3 regions of the Streptosporangium sp. H16 genome follow, and region 1 is predicted to be linked to each of the others. Evidence: riboswitches for the same ligand, from Rfam matches in the RefSeq annotation. Region 1 holds a riboswitch; each other region holds the start of a gene.
What was found. Region 1 has a riboswitch for cobalamin ahead of ACTOQ2_RS09080 (CbtB domain-containing protein). Riboswitches for the same ligand answer to the same signal wherever they lie in the genome.
Positions count from the first base shown of each region.

Region 2: another riboswitch for cobalamin. It lies ahead of ACTOQ2_RS26720 (ribonucleoside-diphosphate reductase subunit alpha); the one in region 1 lies ahead of ACTOQ2_RS09080 (CbtB domain-containing protein).
Region 3: another riboswitch for cobalamin. It lies ahead of cobN (cobaltochelatase subunit CobN); the one in region 1 lies ahead of ACTOQ2_RS09080 (CbtB domain-containing protein).

Region 1 covers NZ_JBPXMD010000004.1:218,823-228,761, forward strand. The annotation lists gene ACTOQ2_RS09055 (GNAT family N-acetyltransferase) at 1-133, opposite strand, end outside; gene ACTOQ2_RS09060 (tRNA (adenine-N1)-methyltransferase) at 388-1,266, shown strand; gene arc (proteasome ATPase) at 1,472-3,235, shown strand; gene ACTOQ2_RS09070 (acyltransferase family protein) at 3,488-4,645, shown strand; gene dop (depupylase/deamidase Dop) at 4,733-6,250, shown strand; adenosylcobalamin (AdoCbl) riboswitch at 6,404-6,537, shown strand; gene ACTOQ2_RS09080 (CbtB domain-containing protein) at 6,554-6,748, shown strand; gene ACTOQ2_RS09085 (CbtA family protein) at 6,756-7,496, shown strand; gene ACTOQ2_RS09090 (histidine phosphatase family protein) at 7,493-8,056, shown strand; gene ACTOQ2_RS09095 (magnesium chelatase subunit D family protein) at 8,113-9,939, shown strand, end outside.
Region 2 covers NZ_JBPXMD010000017.1:133,504-143,442, forward strand. The annotation lists gene ACTOQ2_RS26710 (mechanosensitive ion channel family protein) at 1-756, opposite strand, end outside; gene ACTOQ2_RS26715 (ribonucleotide-diphosphate reductase subunit beta) at 818-1,813, opposite strand; gene ACTOQ2_RS26720 (ribonucleoside-diphosphate reductase subunit alpha) at 1,870-4,080, opposite strand; cobalamin riboswitch at 4,197-4,397, opposite strand; gene ACTOQ2_RS26725 (tripartite tricarboxylate transporter substrate-binding protein) at 4,402-5,421, opposite strand; gene glmS (glutamine--fructose-6-phosphate transaminase (isomerizing)) at 5,667-7,487, opposite strand; gene ACTOQ2_RS26735 (hypothetical protein) at 7,532-7,807, opposite strand; gene ACTOQ2_RS26740 (N-acetylmuramoyl-L-alanine amidase) at 7,961-9,939, shown strand, end outside.
Region 3 covers NZ_JBPXMD010000050.1:27,216-37,154, forward strand. The annotation lists gene ACTOQ2_RS40540 (CHAP domain-containing protein) at 1-282, shown strand, start outside; gene ACTOQ2_RS40545 (siderophore-interacting protein) at 421-1,386, shown strand; gene ACTOQ2_RS40550 (glycoside hydrolase family 15 protein) at 1,584-3,422, shown strand; gene cobN (cobaltochelatase subunit CobN) at 3,486-7,244, opposite strand; cobalamin riboswitch at 7,435-7,607, opposite strand; gene ACTOQ2_RS40560 (precorrin-3B synthase) at 7,654-9,279, shown strand; gene ACTOQ2_RS40565 (precorrin-8X methylmutase) at 9,276-9,902, shown strand; gene ACTOQ2_RS40570 (precorrin-2 C(20)-methyltransferase) at 9,911-9,939, shown strand, end outside.

The sequences.
Region 1 (9,939 bases):
CGTCGTCCCGGGTGTACGGCACGGGGATGGGGGGGATGAACCGGATGATCTCCGGGTCGGCGCAGGCGCGGACGATCGCCTCGGCGTCGGAGGGGGCGAGCGGCCTCAGGACGACGGGGCCGGCCGGAATCACGTCATGGGAGAACACACCACAACAGCTACCAGGCGCCGTCCTGGGGGGCGAATCGTTTTGCAGCATTTTGCGGTGCTTCGTGGATCACCTCCGCCCCCGCCCTCGCCGCCACTCCCCCTGCCGTCCCCGTCTCACGGGATTCCGCTCCCCCTCGCTTCCCCCCTCGCTTCCCCCCTCGCTTCCCTCCGCGCGACCGGGTCCGGGGCACCCCCGGCCGTCCGAGGACACCGCCGCGCGCCGATAACCTTGCGGTCATGGGTTTTCGCAGGCATGGGCCGTTTCAGGCCGGGGATCAGGTGCAGCTCACCGACCCCAAGAACAAGCGCCACACGGTGACGCTGAAGGAAGACGGCGTGTTCCACACGCACAAGGGCGGAATCCCGCACAGTGAGCTGATCGGTCAGCCTGAGGGCTCGGTGGTGCGCTCGTCCGGCGGTACCCAGTATCTGGCGTTCAGGCACCTTCTCCAGGACTACACGCTGTCCATGCCGCGCGGCGCGGCGGTGATCTATCCCAAGGACTCGGCCCAGATCGTGGCCATGGCCGACATCTTCCCCGGCGCCCGGGTGGTGGAGGCGGGCGTCGGCTCCGGCGCGCTCACCTGCTTCCTGCTGCGCGCCATCGGCTCCGAGGGCACCCTCACCTCGTACGAGCGGCGCCAGGACTTCGCCGAGATCGCCACCAAGAACGTGGAGAAGTTCTACGGCGGCCCGATGAAGCAGTGGCGCCTGGTGGTCGGCGACTTCGTCGACGATCTCGACGAGAGCGACGTCGACCGGATCATCCTGGACATGCTCGCCCCCTGGGAATGTGTGGACGCCGCGGCCCGGGCTCTCACCCCAGGCGGGGTGATCTGCTGTTATGTCGCGACCACAACCCAGCTCTCGCGTACGGTCGAAACTCTGCGGGAGCACGGGAGTTTCACCGAGCCCCATGCGTGGGAGACCCTGGTTCGTGACTGGCATGTCGAGGGACTCGCCGTACGGCCCGACCACAGGATGGTCGGCCACACCGGGTTCCTGGTCACGGCCCGTCGCATGGCCGACGGGGTGACGCCACCACCTCGACGTAGACGTCCGGCGAAGGGGGCCAATGGGGAGGAGTCCACGACTTCCACGTCTTCCGCCACATGATGACGATTCGGCCACGACGGTCCGTGGGAGCGTGACACGGAAGCAGACCTTCGTGTTCTTATACTTCTAGGACTAAAAGCGCCAAAAAGGATTAATCATCACGCACTTAATGTAGTCATATGAACACTGCTCAGCCAGGTAAGGGACAGCCCTTAGATGGGTAGGGTTTTGAGTAGTCGGTCTCGACTGGGAAGGAGGTGACGCCGTGGCAGCTCGCGACGACGCTGAGGCTCGTGCCGCGCAGCGCGAACGGGAGGTCGCCGACCTCACAACACAGGTCTCCTTCCTGCAGGAGGAGATCACCGCGTTGCGTCGGAAGCTGACGGAGTCTCCCCGGCAGGCCAGGATTCTCGAAGAGCGTCTCCATGACGTGCAGGCGAACCTCGCGGCCGTAACCGGCCAGAACGAGCGTCTGGTGGCCACCCTCAAGGAGGCCAGGGACCAGATCGTCGCCTTGAAGGAGGAGGTAGACCGGCTGGCGCAACCGCCGTCCGGGTTCGGTGTGTTCCTCGAAACCAGGGAAGACGGCACGGTGGAGGTCTTCACCGGTGGCCGCAAACTCAGGGTGAACGTGAGTCCCGCGGTGGACGTCGAGTCGTTGAAGCGGGGCCAGGAGGTCATGCTCAACGAGGCGCTCAACGTGGTCGAGGCCCTCGGCTTCGAGGACCTGGGCGAGATCGTGATGCTCAAGGAGCTCCTCGAGGACGGCCAGCGCGCGCTGGTGATCTCGCACGCCGACGAGGAGCGGGTGGTGAAACTCGCCGAGTCGCTGATGGACCAGCCGATCCGGGCGGGCGACTCCCTGCTGCTCGAACCCCGCTCGGGCTACGTCTACGAGCGCATCCCCAAGTCCGAGGTCGAGGAGCTCGTCCTGGAGGAGGTGCCCGACATCTCCTACGAGGAGATCGGCGGGCTCATGCGGCAGATCGAGCAGATCCGGGACGCCATCGAGCTCCCGTACCTGCACGCCGACCTCTTCCGCGAGCACAAGCTCCGCCCGCCCAAGGGCGTCCTGCTCTACGGGCCGCCCGGCTGCGGCAAGACGCTCATCGCCAAGGCCGTCGCCAACTCCCTGGCCAAGCAGGTCGCGGAGAAGACCGGCCAGTCCGGCAAGAGCTTCTTCCTCAACATCAAGGGTCCCGAGCTTCTCAACAAGTACGTCGGCGAGACCGAGCGGCACATCCGCCTGGTCTTCCAGCGGGCTCGCGAGAAGGCCTCCGAGGGCACCCCGGTGATCGTGTTCTTCGACGAGATGGACTCGATCTTCCGGACCCGAGGCTCGGGCGTCTCCTCCGACGTCGAGAACACCATCGTTCCCCAGCTCCTGTCGGAGATCGACGGCGTCGAGGGCCTGGAGAACGTCATCGTGATCGGTGCCTCCAACCGCGAGGACATGATCGACCCGGCGATCCTGCGGCCCGGCCGCCTGGACGTCAAGATCAAGATCGAGCGGCCGGACGCCGAGGCGGCCAAGGACATCTTCTCCAAGTACCTCATCCCCGAGCTCCCGTTGCACGACGAGGACCTCTCCGAGCACGGCGCCAACCGCCAGGAGACCATCTCCGGCATGATTCAGCGGGTCGTCGAGCGGATGTACACCGAGAGCGAGGAGAACCGCTTCCTCGAGGTGACCTACGCCAACGGCGACAAGGAGGTCCTGTACTTCAAGGACTTCAACTCCGGCGCGATGATCCAGAACATCGTCGACCGCGGCAAGAAGATGGCGATCAAGCAGTTCCTGGAGACCGGGCAGAAGGGCCTGCGGATCCAGCACCTTCTGGCGGCCTGCGTGGACGAGTTCTCCGAGAACGAGGACCTGCCCAACACCACCAACCCCGACGACTGGGCCCGCATCTCCGGCAAGAAGGGCGAGCGGATCGTCTACATCCGTACCCTCGTGACGGGCAAGCAGGGCACCGAGGCCGGGCGCTCCATCGACACGGTGGCCAACACCGGTCAGTACCTGTAACCACGTGTGACCGGCGGCGCGGCTCCCCTCCCGGGGGCCGCGCCGCCGGCGTCTTCCCGAAACCCTCGTCGAGGGTGCGGCGTCGACAGTCGATAAACCTTGTCCGATTTTATCCATTTTCGTCCTTACGAGTCCGTATCTCCTTTCACACCCGTCCCTGAAGTGAACGGAAATAGACGGCCGTCACAGGGAACCCGAATGATCGAGACGCCGTCCAAGTGGCGTGCGTGAACATTCCGGCCCGGCCGCCCGGTGAACGGCGCGGGGTCCCGCGAGGCGCCTTGGGGAGGCGGCCGCCTCGCCGAGCTCGACCTCCTGCGCTTCGTCGCCGCCATGGCGGTGCTGGCCTTCCACTACTTCATCGCCTTCGCCTCGGTGTGGGGCGACCGCCCGGCCGAGCTGTTCCCGGCGATCTCCACCCTCTCCGGGCTCGGCATCCTCGGCGTCGAGCTGTTCTTCATGATCAGCGGCTTCGTGATCCTGATGAGCATCTGGGGGCGGGGCCTGGGGGCGTTCGCCCTCTCCCGGCTGGTGCGGCTCTTTCCCGCCTACTGGGTCAGCGTGGCCGTCACCGCCGCGGTCTACGGGCTGACCGCCGCCACGGCCCTGGACCCCAAGCTCAGCCTCGGCGAGTACGGGATCAACCTCACGATGCTCCAGCGGGCCCTCGGCGTCTACGACGCCAACGGCGTCTACTGGTCGCTGTGGGTGGAGCTCCGCTTCTACGTGCTGATCTCGATCCTGGTGATCGTCGGGGTGACGCTCAACCGCTGCCTGGCCTTCATGGGCGTCTGGCTGCTGGCGGCCGGGTTCTTCGCCGGGAGCGAGGAGGCCTGGGTCGACCTGGTGGTCATGCCCAAGTACGCGGCGTACTTCGTCGGCGGCATGGCGTTCTTCCTGATGACGAAGTTCGGCCCCAGGCTCGTCCTGTGGTGCCTCGCCGGGATCAGCGGCGGCCTGGCGGTGAACGCGGCGATCGACCGGGTGGCCGGGCGGATCGAGAACGTCGGCTACGCCGCGATGCCCGTGCCCGAGTGGGCCGTGGCCGCCACCGTGATCGGCTTCTACGTGCTCATGGCGATGGTGGCGCTCGGCTGGCTGGGGTGGCTGCGCTGGCGCGGCCTGGTCGTCCTGGGCGCGCTCACCTACCCGCTCTACCTGTTCCACACCCCGGCCGCGGTCCTGATCATCCCCGCGCTGCGGGACGTGCTGCCGCCCCCGCTGACCGCGCTGGTCACCGTGCTGGCCGCGATGGCGTTCTCCTACCTGGTGTACCGGTTGGCCGAGCGCCCGCTTCAGGAGTTCGTCAAGTCCAGGAGGCGGAGAAGGGCCGCATCCCCGTCCCCGTCACAGCTCCCCGCGCTCTCCTCGATCCCCCTCGCAACGGGCGAAAAGGCTTCGGTGCCATAACTGTCCGACCACCGGGCATAGTGAAGGGTCTAGGGTCGGGAATAGATACCACGGAGAGAATCAGTCCCTGACGAACAGAGGGTGCGCATGACGGTACGGCGGGTGATGGGCATCGAGACCGAGTACGGCATCTCCGTGCCCGGACAGCCGGGGGCCAACGCGATGGTGACCTCCTCTCAGGTCGTGAACGCCTATCTGGCGGCCTCGGCCGCGAGGGCTCGGCGCGCGCGATGGGACTTCGAGGAGGAGAACCCGCTGCGGGACGCACGGGGGTTCGACCTCGCGCGGGAGGTGGCCGACCAGAGCCAGCTGACCGACGAGGACCTCGGCCTGGCGAACGTGATCCTCACCAACGGGGCCCGGCTGTACGTCGACCACGCCCACCCCGAATACTCCACGCCCGAGTGCACCAATCCCCGGGCGGCGGTGATCTGGGACAAGGCGGGCGAGCGGGTGATGCACGACGCGGCGGTCCGCGCCTCGGCGATGCCGGCCAACGCCCCGATCCAGCTCTACAAGAACAACACCGACAACAAGGGCGCCTCCTACGGCTGCCACGAGAACTACCTCATGCGCCGGGCCACCTCGTTCGCCGACATCGTCAGGCACCTGACGCCGTTCTTCGTCTCCCGGCAGGTCGTCACCGGCGCGGGCAAGGTCGGCATCGGCCAGGACTCCCGGGGCGAGGGCTTCCAGATCAGCCAGCGGGCCGACTTCTTCGAGGTCGAGGTGGGCCTGGAGACGACGCTCAAGCGGCCGATCATCAACACCCGGGACGAGCCCCACGCCGACCCGGAGAAATACCGCCGCCTGCACGTCATCATCGGCGACGCCAACATGTCGGAGATCTCGACCTACCTGAAGCTGGGGTCGACCGCGCTCGTCCTGGCCATGATCGAGGACAACTACTTCACCCGCGACCTGGCCGTGGACAATCCCGTCCAGGCCCTGCGCGCGGTCTCGCACGACCCCACGCTCAAGTACGAGATCTCCATGCGCGACGGCCGCAAGCTGACCGCGGTGCAGTTGCAGATGGAATACCTGGAGCTCGCCCGCAAGTACGCCGAGGAGCGCAGCGCCAACGGCCTGGACGAGCCCACCAAGGACATCCTGGAGCGCTGGGAGTCGGTCCTCACCCGCCTGGCGGAGGACCCGATGCAGCTGTCCGGGGAGCTCGACTGGGTGGCCAAGCTGGAGCTCCTGGAGGGCTACCGCACCCGTGACGGCCTTCCCTGGTCGCACCCGCGCCTGCAGCTCGTCGACCTCCAGTACTCCGACATCCGCCCCGACCGGGGCCTGTACAACCGGCTGGTCGCCCGGGGCCGCATGCAGCGCCTGGTCACCGAGGAAGAGGTCCAGCGGGCCATCGAGGTGCCGCCCAACGACACCCGGGCCTACTTCCGCGGCCGCTGCCTGAGCCAGTACAGCGAGTCGGTGGCCGCGGCCTCCTGGGACTCGGTCATCTTCGACATCCCCGGCCGCGAGTCGCTGCAGCGCGTCCCCACCCTTGAGCCGCTGCGCGGCACCAAGGCCCACGTGGGCGAGCTGTTCGACCGCTGCCGTACCGCCGCGGAGCTGGTGACGGCGCTGACCGGCGAGCAGTGACTCCCGCGAGGGGGGAGGTGGCCGGCCGGGCCACCTCCCCCCTCGTCATGCCTCGTCATGCCTCGTCATGCCTCGGCATGCCCGGACCCCGTGACGGCCGGAGCCCGTCGAACCGGACACCCGGATTGACGGGGGACGGAGAACCGGGATACGTTCCGGGTGCTTTGTGGCGGTGCGAGGGAAATCCGGTGAGACTCCGGTGCGGTCGCGCCACTGTAACCGGCTCCCAGGAGCCGGAAGCCAGGTCACACTCGGCCGCCACCGACCTACGAAAAGGGACGCGTAATCCCGGAGGAGGTGGCCGTGAGCCAGATCTCGGCACCGCACACCCAGCCCATCCCATGGCCCTCGCTCACCCGCTGGCTGCTCGCCGCACCGGTGCTGCTGCTCCTCGCCTACCTGGTCACCTTCGACCAGGGAGCGATCTCACAGGCGGGGAACTACCTGCACGAACTCATGCACGACGGGCGTCACCTGCTCGGCGTGCCGTGCCACTGAGCCACAGGTGATCACCAAACTCATCGTCCGGGGCCTCGTCGTCGGACTGCTCGCAGGGCTGCTCGCGGCCGTCTTCGCCTACACCGTCGGCGAACCGCGCATCGACCGGGCCATCGCGCTGGAGGAGGCGGCCGCGGCCGCCTCCCCGGCCGGATCACACGACGACACCGGGGCCGCGGCCCACTCCCACGACGAGGAGGAGGCCCTGGTCAGCAGGGACGGGCAGCGCTTTGGGCTCTTCCTCGCCCTCGGCCTGTACGGCCTGGCGGTCGGGGGCCTGTTCTCCCTCGTCTACGCGGCCGTACGCGGCCGGGTGGGACCCCGATCGGAGCCGGTGCTCGCGGTCACCCTCGCCACCGCGGCGTTCATCGCCATCGTCCTCATCCCATTCATGAAATATCCCGCCAACCCGCCGGCCGTCGGTGACCCGGAGACCATCGGCCAGCGCACTGTGCTGTACCTGGTCGCGGTGGTCATCGGGATCCTCGCGGTCGCCGCCGGCACCGCCGCCCACCGCTACGCCTCGCGGAGCGAACCGTGGGTGCGCTGGCTGTCGGCGGGCGCCACCTTCCTGGTCCCCGTCGTCGCGGCCTGGATCCTCATGCCGGAAATCTCGGAGGTGCCCCGGGGCTTCCCCGCCGACCTCCTGTGGGACTTCCGGGTCGCCTCCATGGGAACCCAGGTGGTCTTCTGGGCCGGCGTCGGCGCGCTGTTCGCCTTCGCCGCCCGCAGGCGCGGCCCGGTGTGACGACCCCCTCGGGGGTCACCCGCCTGCTCCTGGTCTGCCACGCCTCCACCTCGGCGACGGTACGGGCCGCGTTCCCGGGTGACGAACCGCTCGACGAACGCGGCCTGCGCCGGGCCGAGGGGATGGCGCGGGACCTCGGTCCGGGTCCCGCGGCCTGCCCCGCCGAGCTGCGCTGCGTCCAGACGGCGGCGGCGCTCGGCCTGCGGGCCGAGCACGACCCGCTGCTGGCCGACTGCGACTACGGCCGCTGGAGCGGGATGACGCTCGGCGAGGTCGAGGCCGCGGAACCCGAGGCGCTCGCCTCCTGGCTCGGCGACCCCGGCGCGGCGCCGCACGGCGGGGAGCCGGTCACCGCGCTCCTGGCCAGGGTGTCCGGCTGGCTCGCCGTCCGCGCACCCGGCAGGGCCGTCGCGGTCACCCACCCGGCGGTCATCCGCGCCGCGGTCGTCCACGCCCTCGGCGCCCCTGCCCAGGCCTTCTGGCGCGTCGACGTCGCGCCGCTGGCCCGCGTGACGCTCACCGGGCGCGGCGGGCGCTGGCGGCTCAGCTACCTCCCATGACGGTTCGAGCGCCCAGCGACCCGTTGATTCGACGAGACGGACAGGAGAACCCGAAGGTGCGTGACTCCCGCTATCCCTTCACCGCGATCGTGGGGCTGGAGGACCTGAAACTCGCGCTGATCCTCAACGCGGTCTCCCCCCGCGTCGGGGGAGTGCTGGTCAGGGGGGAGAAAGGCACCGCCAAGTCCACGGTCGTGCGGGCGCTGGCCGCGCTCCTGCCGCCCGTCGAGGTGGTGACCGGCTGCCGCTTCTCCTGCGACCCCGCCGCCCCCGACCCCGGCTGCCCGGACGGGCCGCACGAGGGCCGTACCGAACCGGGCGACCGGCTCACCCCGCCCGCCACCGTTCAGCCCGGCGTCGCGCAGCCCGGCGGAACCCGGTCCGGCGGAGCCCGATCCGACACCGTGCGGTCGGGCGCCGCGCGGGACGGCACCGTGCGGTCCGGTGGAGCGCGGGGCGGCGCCGTGCGGTCCGGTGGAGCGCGGGGCGGCGCCGCGCGGCCCGCCCGCCTCGTCGAGCTGCCCGTCGGCGCCTCCGAGGACCGCCTCGTCGGCTCCCTCGACATCGAGCGAGCCCTCACCGAGGGCGTGAAATCCTTCGAACCCGGCCTCCTGGCGAGCGCCCACCGGGGCGTCCTGTACGTCGACGAGGTCAACCTCCTGCACGACCACCTGGTGGACCTGCTGCTCGACGCCGCCGCCCTCGGCACCTGCTACGTCGAGCGCGAGGGGGTGTCGGTACGGCACGCCGCCCGGTTCCTGCTGGTCGGGACGATGAACCCCGAGGAGGGGGAGCTGCGCCCGCAGCTGCTCGACCGCTTCGGGCTGACCGTGGAGGTCCGGGCCTCGCGGGAACCGTCCCAGCGGGTGGACGTGGTCCGGCGCCGCCTGGCCTTCGAGGCCGACCCCGACGCCTTCGCCGCCGCCTGGGTGGACGAGGAACGGGCACTGGCCACGCGCATCGCCGAGGCTCGCGCCAGGGTTCCCCAGGTCGTCCTGCCGGACGCGGCACTGCTCAGGATCGCCACCGTCTGCGCGGGGTTCGAGGTGGACGGGCTCCGGGCCGACCTGGTCACCGCCGGTGCGGCGATCGCGCACGCCGCCTGGCAGGGCCGCACCTCCGTCACCGCCGACGACGTACGGGAGGCGGCCAGGCTCGCGCTCCCGCACCGCCGCCGCCGCGACCCCTTCGACGCGCCGGGCCTGGACGAGTCCAAGCTCCAGGATCTCCTGGACCAGATCCCCGACGACCCCGGCGACCCCGAGGGCCCGGACGACTCCGGCGGCCCGGGGGGCACCGATCCGGACGGCGGCCCGGACGGCGGCCCGGACGGGCCCGCGCCCGACGGCGGCCCCGAGACCGGAGACGCCGCCCCCGACGAGGTGGGTGACTCGGGTGACCCGGACGTTCCCGGCGGCCGCGATGACAGGGAGGCCTCCCGGCCCGCGGCCCTGGACGTCCCGGACGTCCCGGACGGTCCCGGCCCCGGGACGCGGGAGCCCGCCGCCTCCACCGCGGATCCCGGTGAACCGCCGGAGATCGCCGGGGGAGCACCGGCCCGCGAGCGGACCTTCGACGCCGAGCCCGGGGGCAGGACCAGGTTGTTCACCGTCCCCGGTGTCGGCGCCGGAGCCCCGGGGCGCCGGTCGCGTGCCAGGACGCCCCTGGGCCGTACCACGGGGGCCCGGGTCCCCGAGGGCCCCACCGGACCCCTCCACCTGCGGGCCACCGTCGGCGCCGCCGCCCCGCACCAGGTCGCGCGGGGCAGGAGCGGGCCGGGACTGCTGCTGCGGCGCGGCGACCTCAGGGAGGCGGTCCGCGAGGGCCGCGAGGGCAACCTGGTGCTGTTCGTGGTGGACGCAAGCGGTTCCATGGCCGCCAGG
Region 2 (9,939 bases), on a different contig from region 1:
CCGGAACATCACGTGGCCGATCACCCGGCTGCTGTGCCGGGTCCAGTTCTCGAACGGGTTGGCCGTGAAGTAGGAGACCGGCAGGACGAGCCGCCGCTCGTCCCACAGCCGCAGCACCACGTAGGTCAGGCTGAGCTCCTCGATCCGTCCCCACTCCCCCTTCACCACGACGACGTCGTCCAGCCGGAGCGCGTCGCTGAAGGCCAGCTGGAGCCCGGCGAGCATGTTGCCCAGGGTCGACTGGGCGGCGATACCGACGACGACACCGGCGATCCCGGCCGAGGCCAGCAGCCCGGCCCCGAGCGCCCGCACCTGCGGGAAGGTGAAGAGCATCGCGCCCAGCGCGACCACGATGATCACCGCCGAGGCGACCCGGCGGACCAGGGTGATCTGGGTGCGGATGCGGCGGGCCCGGCGGTTGGCCTCGCCCTCGACGGTGATCAGGCGTTCCAGGACCACGTCGGTGACCGCGTAGGCGGCCTGGATGACCAGCCAGGTGGCGCACCCGATCATCGCCAGGCTGAGACCGCGATCGATCACCTGGCCGACCGAGGCCGTCGCCATATCCGGTTCGTAGATGGTGCGGGCCGTCGCCACGGCGGCCGTGGCGAACCCCGGCCAGGTGCAGCGGCGCACGAGCGGACCGGCGAGAACCCATTTCTCACCGATCAGCCGCGAGCGCAGCACCCGTCGCACCACCTCCACCGCCACGACGGCGGCCGCCACGGAGACAATCATCATGATCCAGCCGGACACTTGAGGCGTCCTCCTCGACGTCTTCCATCCTCGTCGTGCTCTTACCTGGATCACCAGCTAATCAGAAGGATTCATCGAATGTGACATTCCCCTCGACGGCTATCTGGTAGGCCGAAACCCGCCGTTCGAAGAAGTTGGCCAGCTCCTGCACGTCCTGCAACTCCATGAACGCGAACGGGTTGGCCGTGCCGTACCTGGCGGGCATCCTCAGCCTGACCAGGCGCTGGTCGGCCACGTACTCCAGGTACCGGCGCATCTGGTCCACGCTCATCCCGAGCAGGCCGTCGCCGCACAGGTCGGCCGCGAAGGCCAGCTCGGCGGCCACCGCCTCCTCGATCATCTGGGTGACCTGCTCGGCGAGCTTGTCGTCGAACAGGTCCGGCTCCTCGGCCCGTACGGTCTCCACGACGCCGAAGGCGAACTCCATGTGCATGGACTCGTCGCGGAACACCCAGTTCGTCCCGGTGGCCAGGCCGCTGAGCAGGCCCCTGGAGCGGAACCAGTAGACGTAGGCGAAGGCCCCGTAGAAGAACAGCCCCTCGATGCACGCCGCGAAGCAGATCAGGTTGAGCAGGAACGCCCGCCGGTCCTCCCGCGTCTCCAGCCGGGTCAGCCCGCCGAGCGAGTCGATCCAGCGGAAGCAGAACTCCGCCTTGTCCCGGATCGAGGGGATGTGCTCGACCGCGGCGAAGGCCTTGACCCGCTCGTCCGGATCGGGCAGGTAGGTGTCCAGCAGGGTCAGGTAGAACTGGACGTGCACCGCCTCCTCGAACAGCTGCCTGCTGAGATACAGGCGCGCCTCGGGGGCGTTGAGGTGCTGGTAGAGGTTGAGGACGAGGTTGTTGGCCACGATCGAGTCGCCGGTGGCGAAGAACGCCACGAGGCGGTTGATCAGGTGGCGCTCCTCGGGCGTCATCCTCGCCAGGTCGGCCAGGTCGGAGGTGAGGTCCACCTCCTCGACGGTCCAGGTGTTGCGGATCGCGGCCCGGTAGCGCTCGTAGAACTCGGGGTAGCGCATCGGCCGCAGGGTGAGATCCATGCCGGGGTCGAGCAACATCGGGTGAATGCCTTTCTGGGAGCTTTCTGGAGACTCTTTTCGAGGAGCCGGGACGGCTACTGGCAGGCGTCGCAGTACTCGGGGTTCTCCAGGGAGCAGGCGATCGCCTCGGGGTCGGGGACGGCCCGCGCGACCGGCGCCGCCACGGTGGCCTGCGCGATCCGGGTGGCCGGGCGCGAGCGCAGGTAGTAGGTGGTCTTGAGGCCCGACTTCCACGCGTAGGCGTACATCGAGGAGAGCTTGCCGATGGTCGGCGTGGCCATGAAGAGGTTCAGCGACTGCGACTGGTCGATGTACGGGGTGCGCGCGGCGGCCAGGTCGATCAGCGCCTTCTGCGGCAGCTCCCAGGCCGTACGGTAGAGCGCCTTCAGGTCGGCGGGGATCTCCGGGATGTCCTGGACGGAGCCGTCGGCGCGCTTGATCGCGTCGCGGATCAGCGGGGTCCACAGGCCGCGGGCCTGGAGGTCGCGGACGAGATAGCGGTTGACCTGGAGGAACTCCCCCGAGAGGGTCTCGCGCTTGAAGACGTTGGAGACCTGCGGCTCGATGCACTCGTAGCAGCCCGCGATGGAGGCGATCGTGGCCGTCGGCGCGATCGCGATCATCAGCGAGTTGCGCAGGCCGGTCCCGGCGATCCGCTCCCTGAGCTCGGCCCACTCCGCGGACCCCGCCGCCCCGTAGTGGTCGGGGTGCAGCACCCCGGCGGCGGCCCTGGTCTCCTCGTACGACGGGTGGCGGCCCCGCTCCACGGCCAGGTCGGAGGAGGTCCGGTAGGCGGCGAGCGCGATCTCCTCGGAGATCCTGGTGGACAGCTCCAGGGCGCGCGGCGAGTCGAAGGGCAGCCGCAGCGTGAACAGCACATCGGCCAGGCCCATCACGCCGAGCCCGATCGGGCGCCACTTCCGGTTGGCCGCCTCCGCCTCGGGGGTCGGGTAGAAGCCCAGGTCGATGGTGCGGTCGAGGAACCGCACGGCGGTACCGACGGTCGCGCGCAGCCGCGCCCAGTCGACGGCCTCCCCGGCGTCCGCCGACAGGTGGGCGGCGAGGTTGATCGAGCCGAGGTTGCAGACGGCGGTCTCCGCGTCGCCGGTGACCTCGAGGATCTCGGTGCAGAGGTTCGACAGGTGGATGACGTTCTGGGGCCTGGCCGTCTGGTTGGAGGTCCGGTTGGCCGCGTCCTTGAAGGTCATCCAGCCGTTGCCGGTCTGGGCGAGCGTGCGCATCATCCGCCCGTACAGGGTGCGGGCGGGGATCTGCCGGGTGAAGCGGCCCTCGGCCTCGGCGGCCCGGTAGGCGTCGTCGAACGCGGCGCCGTACAGATCGGTGAGGTGCGGGACCTCCTTGGGGTCGAACAGCGACCAGACGCCGTCGGCCTCGACCCGGCGCATGAACTCGTCGGGGATCCAGTTGGCCAGGTTCAGGTTGTGCGTGCGGCGGGCCTCCTCGCCGGTGTTGTCGCGCAGTTCCAGGAACTCCTCGACGTCGGCGTGCCAGGGCTCCAGGTAGACGCAGGCCGCGCCCTTGCGCCGGCCGCCCTGGTTGACCGCGGCCACGCTGGAGTCGAGCGTGCGCAGCCAGGGCACGATGCCGTTGGAGTGGCCGTTGGTGCCGCGGATCAGCGAGCCCCGCGAGCGGACCCTGGTCCAGGCGATCCCGATGCCCCCCGCGTACTTCGACAGCCGCGCGACCTGCCCGTAGCGCTCGTAGATGGACTCCAGCTCGTCGCGGGGCGAGTCGAGCAGGAAGCACGAGGAGAGCTGGGGCCTGCGGGAGCCGGAGTTGAACAGCGTGGGCGAGCTGGGCAGGTAGGACAAGGTGGCCATGAGCGCGTACAGCTCGGCGGCCTCCTCGACGGTCTCGGACAGGCCGCAGGCCACCCGGAGGAAGAAGTGCTGCGGGCGCTCCAGGACCTTGCGGGTCCTCGGGTGACGCAGCAGGTAGCGGTCGTAGACGGTGCGCAGCCCGAAGTACTCGAACCTGGCGTCGGCCTCCGGGTCGGCCAGCGCGTCCAGGACCCCGGCGTGGGCGGCCACGAACTCCGCGAGCCTGTCCTGGATCAGCCCCGCCTCGTGGGTCGCGGCGATGGACTCGGAGAAGTCGCGGACGCCGTGCTCGGCGGCCTCGTCGGCGATCAGCTCGGCCAGCATCGCGGCGGCGACCCTGGAGTTCTCGGGATCGGTGATCACCCGGGCGGCCGCCTCGTCGATCGCCAGCCTGCGGTCGTCCGCCGCGGTCCCCGCCGCGGTCCCCGCCAATGCCTGTGTCACGTAGTGCCCCTCGCTCGATCGGACTTCCCCGTACGGCTCCGCCGGATGGGCACGCGTCCGCGAGCGATCCCGGGCACGCCGGATCGCCTCGTTCCGCGGACCCTCCCACGAGGCCCTGGACGTTCACGTCACCGGCAGGTCTTCGGACTCACGGGCGCATCGCACACACCTACCGGCCGTCGCTTCCCAGGCATGGTTCACCCAGTGCTCGATAACGGCTTTCGTTCCCGTTCACCGCTGCGGGGCAGTCCCGGAATCTCACCGGGTTCCCTCTTGCCTCGCCCCTCGCGGGGCGAACCAGCAACGAGCAGGATCCTACATCTAGGGGCGCCGGACGCAACTGCCCCAACAGGTTGTGTCGGAGGACTTCAACAGTCCGAGCTCGTGGAGCACGCCGCGAGTGCGGCCCGTCTCGGTGGAAAGCCACTGGCGGAACTCGTCGCCGCTGAGGTAGACCCGGCTCCATCCGTGGGACGCGCACAGGGCACGCCAGCGCGGCGCGGCGTCGATCCTGTCACACAGGGCGATAGCGGCGCCCCGGTCCCCCTGGCTCATGCCCTTGGGGCCCAGCAGGCCGCACCAGTCGCTGTACTCCAGGCGGACGTCGACCTCCATGAGCGTCGGCGCGTCGATCCCGTCGATCCGGCCGCCGGAGGAGACCACCAGGGGCCGCAGGCGGCCCGCGGCGATCTCGGGCCGCAGGGCGCGCGCCGATCCCAGCAGGGCCGCCACCCGGCCGACGTGGAGCGCCTCGGCGGCGTCCTCGGGGGCGAGGTATCCGGCGTACTCCAGCAGCCGGGCGTCCACCCCCAGGCACTTGCCGATCATGCCGTAGAGCACGTGGTCGGAGCCGCCCTCCGACCGGCCGCCGACCGTCAGCCCCGCCGGGTCGTGCCGCAGCCGCGCGACGAAGTCCTCGAAGGTGCGCAGGCGGGAGCCGGAGGGGACCACCAGGACCGCCCAGTCGCCGACCAGGCGGGCGATGGGGGTGGCGGCGTTCACCACGGCCGCGGTGTTGGCGATCTCCGCGGCGGCCACCATCGGCATCGCGGTGACGAGCAGCCTGCCCTCGCGCGCGAAGGGTCCGCGGAAGGCGCCGAACGCGTCGCGCGGGGCGGAGCCCAGCGCCCCCGCCCGCTCGACGGCCATGGCGGTGCGCGCCAGTCCCGACTGGACAAGGACGGTCGCCAGCCTGCCCGCGATCCTGTCCCAGCCGTGGCCGTCGGCGGTCGGCTCGAGAAGGAACAGGCGCTTCACCTCCGGATCGGCGCCGCCGTCCGCGCCGCACCCCGCGGCCACCACGGCCCCCGCCGCCAGTGCGAAAAACCCCCTACGGCGCATAAGCGCCCCTTCCCCCAAGAACCCCCTATACCATAGGTTACTTTCCCCTCACTTTCTGTGATGAAGTGGGGTATGCCGGAACTTCCAGTGATCCGCATTCGGGCACGGATCACCGGAAAAACACTGGAAATCCGGATATCGGAGACGACCGTCTCGCGGGGGTTCGGGAAAGCGCGCCCCCGTCCCCGGCCGGCCGGGGACGGGGGCGCGAAAGCAGGGGGCGAGGGGCAGAGAGGTAGAGGGTCTCACTCCACCGTGACGCTCTTGGCCAGGTTCCTGGGCTTGTCGACGTCCCTGCCCAGCGCCACGGCGGCGTGGTAGGCGAAGAGCTGGAGCGGGATCGACAGCAGGATCGGGTCCAGCTCGGTCTCGTTCTTGGGCACCACGACGCAGTCGTCGGCCAGCTTGGGGTCGGCCGTGCGGTGGCCCACCATGAGCACCCGGCCGCCCCGGGCGCGGATCTCGCCCAGCGTGGTGAGGTTCTTGTCCAGCAGCTCGTCGTCGGGGACGATCGCCACCGTCGGCATGTCCGGGCCGATCAGCGCCAGCGGCCCGTGCTTGAGCTCGCTCGCCGGGTACGCCTCGGCGTGCACGTACGAGATCTCCTTGAGCTTCTGCGCGCCCTCGCGGGCCACCGGGTAACCCCTGACCCGGCCCACGAACATCATGCTCGGCGACTCGGCGTACTTGCCCGCCAGCTCCTTGATCTGCGGCTCCAGCGCCAGGATCTCTTTGATCTGGTCCGGCAGCCTCCGCAGGCCGTCGCAGATCCTGCGGCCGTCGGCGGGAGACAGGTCACGCACCCGGCCCAGGTGCAGCGCGAGCAGCGCGAAGGCCACGGCGGTCGAGGTGAACGCCTTGGTGCTCGCCACCGAGACCTCCGGACCCGCGTGCAGGTAGACGCCGCCGTCGCACTCGCGGGCGATCGCGCTGCCCACGGTGTTGACGATGCCGAGCACCCTGCCGCCCTTGCGCTTGAGCTCCTGCACGGCGGCGAGGGTGTCGTAGGTCTCCCCCGACTGGCTGATCGCCACGTACAGGGTGTCGGCCTCCACCACCGGGCTGCGGTAGCGGAACTCGCTGGCCGGCTCCGCGTCGGCCGGGATGCGCGCCAGCTCCTCGATGAGCTGCGCGCCGATCTGGCCCGAGTAGTACGCGGAACCGCAGCCGATGATCTTCACCCGGCGGAACGAGCGGGTCTCCCGCGCGTCCATGTTGAGACCGCCCAGGTGGGCGATGTGGAAGCGGTCGTCCAGCCGCCCGCGCAGCGTCCTGGCCACTGTGTCGGGCTGCTCGGAGATCTCCTTGAGCAGGTAGTGCTCGTAGCCGCCGGTGTCGTAGTGCCCGGCCTCCCAGTCGACGGTCAGCGTCTCCTTGGCCGTCTCCCGCGCGTCGCTGGCGAAGGTGTTGAACCCGTCGGCCCGCAGCACGGCGATCTCGCCGTCCTCCAGGTGCACCACCTGGCGGGTGTAGCGGACCAGCGCGGCGACGTCGGACGCGGCGAACATCTCCTTCTCCCCGATGCCCAGCACGATGGGGCTGCCGTTGCGCGCCACGACCACCTCGCCGGGACGCTCGGAGTCGATCACCGCGATCCCGTACGTGCCGACGACCCGCTTGAGCGCGGTCCGCACGGCCTCCTCCAGCGAGTCGGCCTCCTTGACCGTGCGGGCGATCAGGTGCGACAGCACCTCGGTGTCGGTCTCCGACAGGAAGATCGCCCCGTCGGCCTCCAGCTTGGCGCGCAGCTCGTCGGCGTTCTCGATGATGCCGTTGTGCACGACGCCGATGCGCTCGTCGGTGGACAGGTGTGGGTGGGCGTTGACGTCGCTGGGCGCGCCGTGGGTGGCCCAGCGGGTGTGGCCGATGCCCAGGCCGCCCTTGAACCGCGCGGGCACGACCGCGGCCAGGTCGGCCACCCGGCCCTTGACCTTGCGCATCTTGAGGCCCTTGTTGGACACCACCACCCCGGCCGAGTCGTAGCCTCGGTACTCAAGACGCTGCAGGCCCTCCAGCAGGATGGGTGCCGCGTCCTTGGGCCCTACGTAGGCCACGATTCCGCACATGTATCCGCTCCTTTGTCCATAAACGATCGGGGTGCCGCCGTCCGCTACCCGTAGACGATCCGGCGAAGCTGTCGCAGGGAGAGTTCGGGTGCCGCGACACGGCGTACCGCCAGCTCGGCGGCGACCTTGGGGAAGATCTTGTCGTTGACCAGCCCCCTGGCCTTGAGCTCCGCGTGGCGCCGCCGGACGAACTCGTCGACGGGCTCGGAGAAGTAGGCCAGCACGTCCGCGACGACCCGCGCCGCCTCGCCCGGACCGAGCGCGCTCGTCCGGGTCAGGTGGGTGATCAGATCCTCGTGCGGATTCCGTGCCGTGGACACAGAGCAGGACCATACGCATCCGGGAGAGAACACACCAAGTTTCCTGCCCGATTTCGGGCAGAGAATCTCTTCAACATCTCAACCCCGCCGCAATGCGCGACAGTCGGTAATCTCTGATAACTCTAGGTAGTTACCAGAGGGGGAGGAACCGCTATGCGCCGCCTGCCGGGGACCACCGTCGTCGCCGCTCTCACCGTCCTGGCCTCGGTCGCCCTGGCCTCGGTCGTCCCGGCGCAGGCGGCACGCCCCGGGGACCGGCCCACCCGGCTCCAGACCCACCCGGCCCCCGCCGGGACCACGACGCCGGCCGCCAGGGCGACGGGAGCGGTGGCACGGTCCGGCAGGCAGGCCGCCTTCACCGAGGCGGCACGGAGATACGGGGTGCCGGAGAGCGTGCTGCTCGCGGTCTCCTACCTGGAGTCCCGCTGGGAGGGCCACGACGGGCTGCCCAGCGTCTCCGCCGGGTACGGCCCGATGCACCTGATCGACGGCCGGGCCGAACCCGGGCACCCCCACGGCGCCGGGGAGGACCCGCGCGGCGACGAGACCCGGCCGCGCGTGATCGCCCTTCCCCCCATGGCGGCGGACCCGCCGGAGGACACCCTGCGGCGGGCCTCGGAGCTCACCGGCCTGTCCCCCGACCGGCTGCGCGAGGACGCCTCCGCCAACATCATGGGCGGTGCCGCGCTGCTCGCCGACTACCGGCGCCGCACCGGCGGCGAGGGCTCCGGCGACGATCCGGCGAGCTGGTACGACGCCGTGGCCCGCTACCCCGGCGCCCCGCAAAGGGGCGCGGCGGCCGAGGAGGCGGCGCTGTCCTTCGCCGACGAGGTCTACGCGACGATCCGGGCCGGTGCCGCGCGGGTGACCGGCGACGGCGAGCGGGTGACCCTCCCCGCCACGCCGGCCCTGTCCGCACCCCCCGCCCCGCCCGCCCCCGCGGCGCAGCGCCGCGCCCCCGCGCCCACCCTGGCACCCGCCACCGTGCGCGCCGTACGCGCCGCGAGGCCCGCCGCGAAACCCGCCACCAAACCCACCGCGAAGCCCGCGAAACCTACCGCGAAGCCCGCGACGCCCGCCACCAAGCCCACCGCGGTGCCCGCCACAGTGCCCGCCACAGTGCCCGCCACAGTGCCCGCCACAGGGTCCGCCAAAGTGCCCGCCGCAGGGTCCGCCCCCACCCCCACCCCGGCGCCCGCCCCCACTCCCGCCACGAAGATCGCCATGATGCTCGCCCAGCGGCCCGCCCCCGCTCCCGCGCCGGGACCCGACTGCCCGAAGAGCGTCTCCTGCGAGTGGCTCCCGGCCGCCTACAAGCGGCTCCCCGGCGGCGGGTACGGCAACCACGACCGCTCCGCCGGCCCCCGGAGGATCGACTACATCGTGATCCACGACGGGGAGACGAGCTACGACGCGATGACCCGCCTGGTCAAGAACCCCGCCTACTTGAGCTGGCACTTCACCATCCGCTCCGCCGACGGCCACATCGCCCAGCACCTGCGGGCCAGGGACATCGGCTGGCACGCGGGAAACTGGTACGTCAACTCCCGCTCCATCGGCCTGGAGCACGAGGGCTACCTGGCCAGGGGCGGCGCCTGGTTCACCGAGGCGATGTACCGGGCGTCGGCCAGGCTGGTCCGCCACCTCGCCGCCAAGTACGACGTCCCCCTCGACCGGGCGCACATCCTGGGGCACGACAATGTGCCGGGCACCACCCCGGAGACCGTGGGCGGCATGCACGACGACCCCGGCCCCTACTGGGACTGGGCCCACTACTTCGAGCTGCTCGGCAGGCCGCTGCGTGCCTCGGGCGGCGACGACGCGCGCTCGGTGCTGATCAGGCCCGACTACGACACCAACAGCCCGGGATTCACCGGCTGCGCCGGGGGGTGCCGCGGCCTGGGCGCCGCCTCGGTCTGGCTGCGCACGCGCCCCTCCGCCACCGCGCCACTGGTCAGGGACATCGGCAAGCACCCCACCGGCGGCTCCACGTACAGCGTCTACGACCACGCCGCCCGCGCCTCCACCGGCCAGCGGTACGCGCTCGCCGAGCGCAGGGGCGACTGGACCGCGATCTGGTACCTCGGCCAGAAGGCCTGGTTCCACGATCCGGCCGGAGCTCCCACCTCCGT
Region 3 (9,939 bases), on a different contig from region 1:
TGGAAGGCGCTCCCGCACACCGTGGCGCTCCATCCGGGCGGGCAGGGCGGGCAGAGCCGGCAGGGCCTGCCGGACACCACGCCCCGGGGCCGCGAGACGCTCCGCGTGAGCAGGCCGAGCTGGGCGTGCGAGCCGTACCGCACGGGTCTCCCGAAGCGGGCCGACGGCGCCGGGACCCCCGGCCGTACCGGCACGCGGCCCGCCCCCGGGCCGGACCTCGGCGGGAAGGCGCGGCGCGGCGCGCGGGAGACACGCGAGGGCGAGGAGGCCCGCGCCGCGTGACCGTACCGGCGCAGGCCACGTGACCGTACGAGCAGAATCACCCGAGACCGGGATAGAACGGAGATCGCACCAGGTTGCCGAATAAGGTTAGGCAAAGCTAAGTTGCTGGGGACGGCATTTCCCAGTGAAGGCGGCACGATGACAGCGGGCAGCGAGCAGACCCTGGAGCGCGCGGCGGAGGTTCCGGCCTATCGCGGCCATCAGGCGGAGGTCGTGCGGACGGCGCGGCTCAGCCCGAACTTCGTCCGGGTCACCTTCGGCGGCGAGGACCTGGCGGGCTTCGCCGACAAGGGATTCGACCAGCGGATCAAGGTCATCCTCCCGCTGCCGGACGGCGGCATCACCCCGCTGGGCGACGGAGACGACTGGTACCAGCGGTGGCGGGCGCTCCCCGACGAGCTGCGCAACCCGATCCGCACCTACACCGCGCGGGCCGTGCGGCCCGAGCTGCGCGAGCTCGACGTCGACTTCGTCCTGCACGGTGAGAGCGGCCCCGCCTCCCGGTGGGCGACCCGCGTCACCCCGGGCGACCGGGTCGTGGTGGTCGGCCCCAACGCCGCCTACTCCGGCCCCGTCGGCGGCCGGGAGTGGGCCCCGCCCGCCGGGGCGTCGCACCTGCTGCTGGCCGGGGACGAGACGGCCGTGCCCGCCATCGCCGCGATCGTCGAGTCGCTCTCCGGCTCCGTGCGCGCCACCGCGCTGCTGGAGGTCCCCGAGGCCGCCGACGCGCTCCCGCTGGACGTCCGTCCCGGCGTGGAGGTCGTCTGGCTGCCCCGCGAGGGGGCCCGCCACGGCGACCTGCTCATCCCGGCCGTACGCGACACCCTGAGCGCGCTCACCGCGCCGGGCGGCGCCCTCACCGGCGGGCCCGCCTCCCCCGCCGGTCCCGGCGCCGCGAACCCGCTGGAGGACGTCGACGTCGACGAGGGGATCCTCTGGGAGGTCCCCGAGGCCTCGAAGGGCGACGGCCTGTACGCCTGGCTGGCGGGCGAGGCGGGCGTGGTCAAGCTGCTCCGCCGCCACCTGGTGCAGGAGGCCGGGATCGACCGCTCGGCGGTGGCCTTCATGGGCTACTGGCGGCTGGGACGCTCCGAGAGCGCCTGAGCCGCGGCTCCCGTCCGGAGGTGACACCCGCGCCCGGTGACGCGGCCGTCATCGGGCGGCCTTTGCCGTCGTTTGCCGTCGTTTGCCGTCGGCGGCGGGAAACGTGCCGACTCCTTGACGCGGGACGGAACCGGGCAGGTGTCCGGGGCACGTAGCTTGAGGGCGTAATGCCCGGCTCGCGACGTGAGAAGGCCGACATGACAGCAGCGGAATCCGCTCGTCAGGACCCGGCGGGCGCCCCCGGATACCGGCCCATCGCCGACCACGGGCTGATCGGCGACCTGCACACCGCGGCGCTGGTGGACACCGGCGGCACCATCGTCTGGTACTGCTGCCCGCGCTTCGACGCGCCCAGCGTGTTCGGCTCGATCCTGGACGCCGTCCGGGGCGGATCGTTCGAGCTGGGCACGGCCACCCCGGCCAGGACCAAGCAGTTCTACTTCCCCGACACCAACGTGCTGATCACCCGCTTCTCCGCCGCCGACGGGGTGGGCGAGATCCAGGACTTCATGCCGATCGTCGGCGACACGCGCGACGGCGCCCGGCACCGGCTGATCCGGCGGGTGAGATGCGTCCGCGGGTCGCTGCCGTTCCGGGCGCGGGTGGCTCCGCGGTTCGACTACGGCAGGCAGTCCCACACCCTGACCATGCACCGGGGCCGGGCGCTCTTCGAGTCGCCGTCGCTGTCGCTGACCCTGTCGTCCAGCACCACCCTGGAGGTGGACGGCCAGGACGTGCGGTCGGAGTTCAAGCTCAACGAGGGCGAGTGCGCGGTGTTCGCCCTCGACAGGTTCGGCGACGACGTGGCGCTGCGCGCGTGCCCGATCGAGGAGGCCGAGGAGGAGTTCGCCTCGACCGTGGCGTACTGGCGCCGCTGGCTGTCCTCGTCGAGGTACCGGGGCCGGTGGCGGGAGATGGTCCACCGGTCCGCGCTGACGCTGAAGCTCCTCACGTACGCGCCGACCGGCGGGATCGTGGCCGCCGTGACGACCAGCCTGCCCGAGCAGCTCGGCGGGGAGCGCAACTGGGACTACCGCTACGTCTGGATCCGCGACTCGGCGTTCTGCGTGTACGCGCTGCTGCGGCTGGGCTTCGGCGAGGAGGCCGAGGCGTTCATGGGATTCCTGTCCCGGCACGTCAGCCGCGACGGCGGCGGCCCCTCGGGCCCGCTGCAGATCATGTACGGCATCGACGGGCGCACCGAGCTGCCCGAGATCGAGCTGCCCCACCTCGAGGGGTACCAGGGCTCGGCCCCGGTGCGCGTGGGGAACGCCGCCGTGGACCAGCTCCAGCTGGACATCTACGGCGCCCTCCTCGACTCCGTCTACCTCTACGACAAGTGGCACCAGCCGATCTCCAGCGCCCTCTGGGACGACGTCCACATCCTGGTGGACTGGGTCTGCGACAACTGGGACCGGCCCGACGAGGGCGTGTGGGAAACGCGCGGCGGACGCAAGGACTTCGTCTACTCGCGGCTGATGTGCTGGGTGGCGATCGAGCGGGCCATGCGGATGGCCGCCCGCCGCGGGCTGCCATCCGACACGCCGCGCTGGCAGCTGGCCCGCGACGCGATCTACCGGCAGATCATGCGGCGCGGCTGGTCGGAGGAGCTGCGGGCGTTCGTCCAGCACTTCGACGACGACGTCCTGGACGCCTCGGTGCTGATGATGCCGATGGCGAAGTTCATCTCCCCCATCGATCCGAAGTGGCTGTCGACCCTCGACGCGCTCGGCGCGAACCTGGTGTCCGACTCGCTGGTCTACCGCTACGACCCCGCGGTCAGCCCGGACGGGCTGCGCGGCGAGGACGGCACCTTCTCGATCTGCTCGTTCTGGTACGTCGAGGGGCTCACCCGCGCCGGGCGCCTGGACGAGGCCCGGCTGGCGTTCGAGAAGATGCTCACGTACGCCAACCACCTCGGCCTGTACGCCGAGGAGATCGGGCAGACCGGCGAGCAGCTCGGCAACTTCCCGCAGGCCTTCACCCACCTCGCGCTGATCAGCGCCGCGTTCAACCTCGACCACGCCCTGGGCTGAACGCCCGTCCGGGCGCGCGGCCCGCCGCGAGGGCGGGCCGCGCGGGGCCGATGAGGCCGTGGGTCAGGCGCCGTCCTCCAGGTCTCCCTCGGACTTGAGGTAGACCTCCTGGAGGTCGCGCAGGATGGCGGGGTCGGGGTGCTCCCACATGCCCCGGCCGGCCGCCTCCAGCAACCGCTCGGCGATCCCGTGCAGCGCCCACGGGTTGGACCGGGCCATGAACGCCTGGTTCTCCGGGTCCAGCACGTAGGTCGCGGCCAGCTTGTCGTACATCCAGTCGGCGACGACGCCGGTGGTGGCGTCGTAGCCGAACAGGTAGTCGACGGTGGCGGCCAGCTCGAAGGCGCCCTTGTAGCCGTGCCTGCGCATCGCGGCCAGCCAGCGGGGGTTGACCACCCTGGCGCGGAAGATTCTGGACGTCTCCTCGGAGAGCGTCCTGGTGCGGACCGCGTCCGGCCTGGTGCTGTCGCCGATGTAGGCGGCCGGGGCCTTCCCGGTGAGCGCCCGGACGGTGGCGATCATGCCGCCGTGATACTGGAAGTAGTCGTCGGAGTCGGCGATGTCGTGCTCGCGGGTGTCGACGTTCTTGGCCGCCACGGCGATCCTGCGGTAGGCCGTCTCCATGTCCTGCCTGGCGGGAACGCCGTCGACGCCCCGGCCGTAGGCGAAGCCGCCCCAGACCGCGTACACCTCGGCCAGGTCGGCGTCGTCGCGCCAGTTGCGGCTGTCGATCAACGGCAGCAGCCCGGCCCCGTAGGCCCCCGGCCGGGAGCCGAAGATCCGCATGGTGGCCCTGCGCCCGTCGCCGTGCCCGGCCTGGTCGGCGAGCACGTGCGCCCGCACGTAGTTGAGCTCCTCGGGCTCCTCCAGCCCGGCCGCCAGCCGTACTGCGTCGTCCAGCATCGCCACGACGTGCGGGAAGGCGTCGCGGAAGAAGCCGCTGATCCTGACGGTGACGTCCACGCGCGGGCGGCCCAGCTCGGTGGCCGGGATCGGCTCCAGGCCGGTGACGCGGCGCGAGGCCTCGTCCCAGACCGGCCGCACGCCGAGCAGCGCCAGCACCTCGGCGACGTCGTCCCCGGCGGTGCGCATGGCGCTGGTCCCCCAGACCGACAGCCCGACCGAGCGCGGCCAGTCACCGGTGTCGGCGCGGTAGCGCTCCAGCAGGGAGTCGGCCATCGCCTGGCCGGTCTCCCACGCCAGCCTGCTCGGCACGGCCTTGGGGTCGACCGAGTAGAAGTTGCGGCCGGTGGGGAGCACGTTGATCAGCCCGCGCAGCGGCGACCCGCTCGGCCCGGCCGGGACGTAACCGCCGTCGAGGGCGTGCAGGATCGCGTCGATCTCGTCGGTGGTACGCGCCAGCCTGGGCACGACCTCGACGGCGGCGAACCGCAGGATCCGCTCCACCGTCCCGGGATCCGCGCCGCGCGCGGCGGCCGCTCCCCCGGCGCCGGGTGCGCCGGCCCGACCGGTCGCGTCGTTCGTGCCGGTCGAACCGGTCGTGCCGGGTGCGCCGCTCTGGCCGGGCGCGTCGTTCGTGCCGGTCGGACCGGCGCCTCCTGCCGGGGCGTCCGTCCGGCCCAGGACCTCGGCCGTCACCTCCCCCGCCGCCGCCGGATCCCAGTCGCGGTGCTCCATGGCCTCGACCAGGGCACGGGCCAGGGTCTCGGCCTCGTCGACGCCGATCCGCCCGGCGCTGCCGTCCTCGGCCAGGCCGAGGGCCTCGCGCAGCCCGACGAGCGCCTCGCCGCCCGCCCACATCTGCCGGGCGCGGAGCATGGCCAGCACCAGGTCGACGCGCGGCCGCCCCTCGGGGGCGGCCCCCAGCACGTGCAGGCCGTCGCGGATCTGGACGTCCTTGACCTCGCACAGCCAGCCGTCGATGTGCAGCAGGAAGTCGTCGAACTCGGCGTCGTGCGGGCGGTCGGCGACGCCGAGGTCGTGGTCGAGCCTGGCGGCCTGGATCAGCGTCCAGATCTGGGCGCGGATCGCGGGCAGCTTGGCCGGGTCCATCGCCGCGATGGAGGCGTGCTCGTCGAGGAGCTGCTCCAGCCTGGCCATGTCCCCGTAGCTGTCGGCGCGGGCCATCGGCGGGACGAGGTGGTCGACCAGGGTGGCGTGCGCGCGGCGCTTGGCCTGGGTGCCCTCGCCGGGGTCGTTGACGAGGAACGGGTAGATGAGCGGCAGGTCGCCGAGCGCGGCGTCCGGGCCGCAGGAGGCCGACAGGCCCGCCGACTTGCCGGGCAGCCACTCCAGGTTGCCGTGCTTGCCCACGTGGACCACGGCGTGCGCGCCGAAGCCGTCGGCCAGCCAGCGGTAGGCGGCCAGGTAGTGGTGGCTGGGCGGCAGGTCGGGGTCGTGGTAGATCGCGATGGGGTTCTCGCCGAAGCCGCGCGGCGGCTGCACCATGACCACCACGTTGCCGGAGCGCAGCGCGGCCAGCACGATCTCGCCCTCCGGGTCGCGCGACCTGTCCACGAACAGCTCGCCGGGCGCCGGGCCCCAGTGTTCCTCCATCCGGGCGCGCAGGTCCGCCGGGAGGGTGGCGTACCACTCGGCGTACCGGCTCGCCGCGATGCGCACCGGGTTTCCGGCGAGCTGCTCCTCGGTGAGCCAGTCCTGGTCCTGCCCGCCCGCGGCGATCAGCGCGTGGATGAGCGCGTCGCCGTCCTGCCCGGTCACCCCGGGCAGCTCGTCCTCGGCGCCGATGTCGTAACCGCGCTCGTGCAGCGCGGCCAGCAGCCGCACCAGGCTGGCCGGGGTGTCCAGGCCGACGGCGTTGCCGATGCGGGCGTGCTTGGTGGGGTAGGCCGACAGCATCAGCACCAGCCGCCGCTCGGCGGGCGGGATGTGCCGCAGCGCGGCGTGGCGCACCGCAATGCCCGCCACCCGCGAGGCCCGCTCGGGGTCGGCCACGTAGACGGTGAGCCCGTCCTCGTCGATCTCCTTGAAGGAGAACGGCACCGTGATGATCCGCCCGTCGAACTCGGGGATCGCGACCTGGGTGGCGGCGTCCAGCGGGGACAGGCCGTCGTCGTTCTCCTCCCAGGAGGCCCGGCTGCTCGTCAGGCACAGGCCCTGCAGGATCGGCACGTCCAACTCGGCGAGCGCGCCGACGTCCCAGGCCTCGTCGTCCCCGCCCGCCGACGCGGTCGCCGGACGGGTGCCGCCCGCGGCGAGCACGGTCACCACCAGGGCGTCCACCGTACGCAGGACCTCCACCAGGCCGGGCTCGGCGGTGCGCAGGGAGGCGCAGTACACCGGCAGCGCCCGCGCGCCCGCGTCCTCGATCGCCGAGCAGAGCGCCTCGACGAAGGCCGTGTTGCCGGCCACGTGGTGGGCCCGGTAGTAGAGCACTCCGACGACGGGACCGTCGTGTCCCTCCTGGTCGCGGGCCTCGCGCTCCAGCGTTCCCCAGGTGGGGGTGGGCTCGGGCGCGGCGAACCCGTGGCCGGTGAGCAGCAGCGTGTCGGACAGGAAACGGTACAGCTCGGTCAGGTTGGCCGGGCCGCCGTGGGCGAGGTAGGCGTGCGCCTCGGCGCAGACCCCGCCGGGCACCGTGGACAGCTCCATCAGCTCGGCGTCAGGCGCCTGCTCGCCACCGAGCACGACGACGGGCCGGGGGCCGGCGAGCAGGGCGTCCAGCCCCTCCTCCCAGGCGCGGCGCCCGCCCAGCAGGCGTACCACGACCAGGTCGGTGCCCTCCAGCAGCGGCGGGAGGTCGGTGGCGGTGAGCCTGGCGGGGTTGCCGAGCCGGTAGCCGGCGCCGCTCGCGCGAGCGCTCAGCAGGTCGGTGTCGGAGGTCGAGAGCAGGAGGATCACGCGCCACACTCCGGGAGAGGAAGGGCGGTACGGCCCAGGGGCGCCACGGCGTGGCGGGGGAACGGCGCCACGATATGGCGGGGCAACCGTGAAAAGCGCGCGGTGTGGCGGGGGAACGGCGATGCCACGGTGTCGCGGGGGAACGGCGAAGAGCGCACGGAGCTTCCTCCCTCGGGGTCCTCGCCCCGGGTCGTCGTCGGCCGCGACGGCTGGAGTCTCCTGGCTCCCGGATCGGTGCTCACCCCGGCCTTCCCGCCCGTCGTCGGACAGTGGCCCGGGTGGGGTTCGCTCCCCGGTTACAGTGGCGGGACCGCGCCGGATTCACACCGGCTTCCTCCCTTTGCCGTCGCCACCGATGACACTACGGCAGTCCGGTTCGTTGCAAGAAACTGGCGTTAGCATCCTTCGAGTGTCCATTGCCGACTTTTCCGGACGATCGCGACTCGACGCGTGTCCCGGGGCGCTTCAGGTCCATGCCGCCGCGGACGGCGGCCTGGCCCGCGTCCGCGTGCCCGGAGGCCGTCTCACCCCCTTCCAGCTGCGCGAACTCGCCGAGGCCGCCGCGGCGTACGGCGGCGGCGTCATCGAGCTGACCTCCCGCGCGAACGTCCAGGTGCGCGGCCTCGGCCCGGAGGATCCGGACGGCGTTACGGGGGACGGCACGGGGAACGGGTTCGCCGCGCGGATGGCGAGGGCGGGCCTGCTGCCCTCGGCGACGCACGAGCGGATCCGCAACATCCTCGCCTCCCCGCTGACCGGACTGGACGGACCGACCGGACTGGACGGACCGACCGGGCCGAGCGCGTTGACCGGGCTGAGCAGACCGGCCGAACCGAGCGGACCGGCCGGACCGAGCGGACCGAGCAGATCGAGCGGTGCGAACACTCCGGACATCACGGATATCTCAGATCGTCCGCGCTATCCGCGCGGCGGCGGGATCGCCGACGTCACACCGCTGATCGGCGAGCTGGACCGGCGGTTGTGCGCCCGCCCCGCCCTCGCCGCCCTGCCGGGGCGGTTCATGTTCGCCCTCGACGACGGCCGGGGGGACGTGGCCGGTCTGGGCGCGGACGCCGGGATCCTGCTCACGGGGCCGGACGAGGCCGCGCTGATCCTCGCCGGGACCGACACCGGCCTGCGCGTCCCGCTCACCGGAGCCGTGACCGCCCTGCTCGCCGCCGCCGAGGCGTTCCTCGACGAGCTGGCCACCCGGGACGTCACCGCCTGGCGAATCGCCGAACTCCCCGACGGTCCCTCCCTGATCGCCGCCCGCGTGCGAGCCGCCCTCGGGGTTCCCGGCACGACGCCCTTCGCCCCGGTGAGACCGCGGGTCGTGACCCTCGGGCCGGTCGGCGTCATCGGGAGTGCGGACGGGACGGGGAGCGGAACCGGCGCCGGAGGAGAGACGGGGCCCGCGAGCGGCACCGGGGGCGACACCGGAGACGGGGGCGCGCGGGTCGCGCTCGGGGTGGCGATCCCGCTGGGGCGGCTGACCTCCGCACTGGCACTGCTGCTCGCGGACGCCGCCTCGGGCGGGGAGATCCGGCTCACGCCGTGGCGTGGCGTGGTCCTGCCCGGCCTGGACCGCGCCGAGGTCGCGGGCACGGCCGCCCGCCTGGAGGCCGCCGGGCTGGTCGTCGACCCCGCCTCGCCGTGGATCGGTGTGACGGCCTGCACCGGCCGCCCCGGCTGCGCCAAGTCCCTGGCCGACGTCCAGGCCGACGCGGCCACCGCCGTAGCCGTCGGCACGACCTCGCCGCCCGCCGTCCCGCCGCCCACGGCCGCACCATCCGGGAGCGGGCCGTCCGGGAGCGGGCCGTCCGTGGCCCCGCCGTCCGGGAACGGGCCGGGCACCGATACGCTCCCCGTGCACTGGGCGGGCTGCGGCAGGCGCTGCGGCCGTCCGAGGGGGCGGGTCGCGGATGTGGTCGCCACCGGTGACGGCTACCGCCTGGAGCTGGACGGCACCGATCTGACCTGCTCCGGCATCGAGGAGACCGCGGCCGCGCTGGCGGCCGCCAGAGGGGAACTGTGATCGACTACGTCCGCGACGGCGCGGAGATCTACCGCCGCTCCTTCGCCACCATCCGCGCGGAAGCCGACCTGTCCGGCCTGCCCGCCGACGTCGCCCGGGTCGCGGTCCGCATGATCCACGCCTGCGGGATGGTCGACCTGGTGAGCGACCTGCGCTGGTCACCCGGTGTGGTGGCCTCGGCGCGCGAGGCGCTGCGCGCGGGCGCGCCGGTGCTCTGCGACGCCATGATGGTCGCCTCCGGGGTGACCCGGCGGCGCCTGCCCGCGGGCAACGAGGTGATCTGCACCCTCGGCGACCCCCGGGTGCCGGAACTCGCCTCGGAACTGGGCACCACTCGCAGCGCCGCCGCGCTGGAGCTGTGGCGCGACAGGCTCCAGGGCTCGGTGGTCGCGATCGGCAACGCGCCGACCGCACTGTTCCGGCTGCTGGAGATGGTCGAGGAGGGCGCGGGCCGCCCGGCCGCCGTACTCGGCGTCCCGGTAGGTTTCATCGGTGCCGCCGAGTCCAAGCAGGCCCTCGCCGAGCACCCGGCGAACCTGGAGTACCTGGTCGTGGACGGACGGCGGGGCGGAAGCGCGATGACCGCCGCCGCGGTCAACGCGATCGCGAGCGAGGAAGAGTGAGCGACGACGTGACCGGACGGCTGTGGGGCGTGGGGCT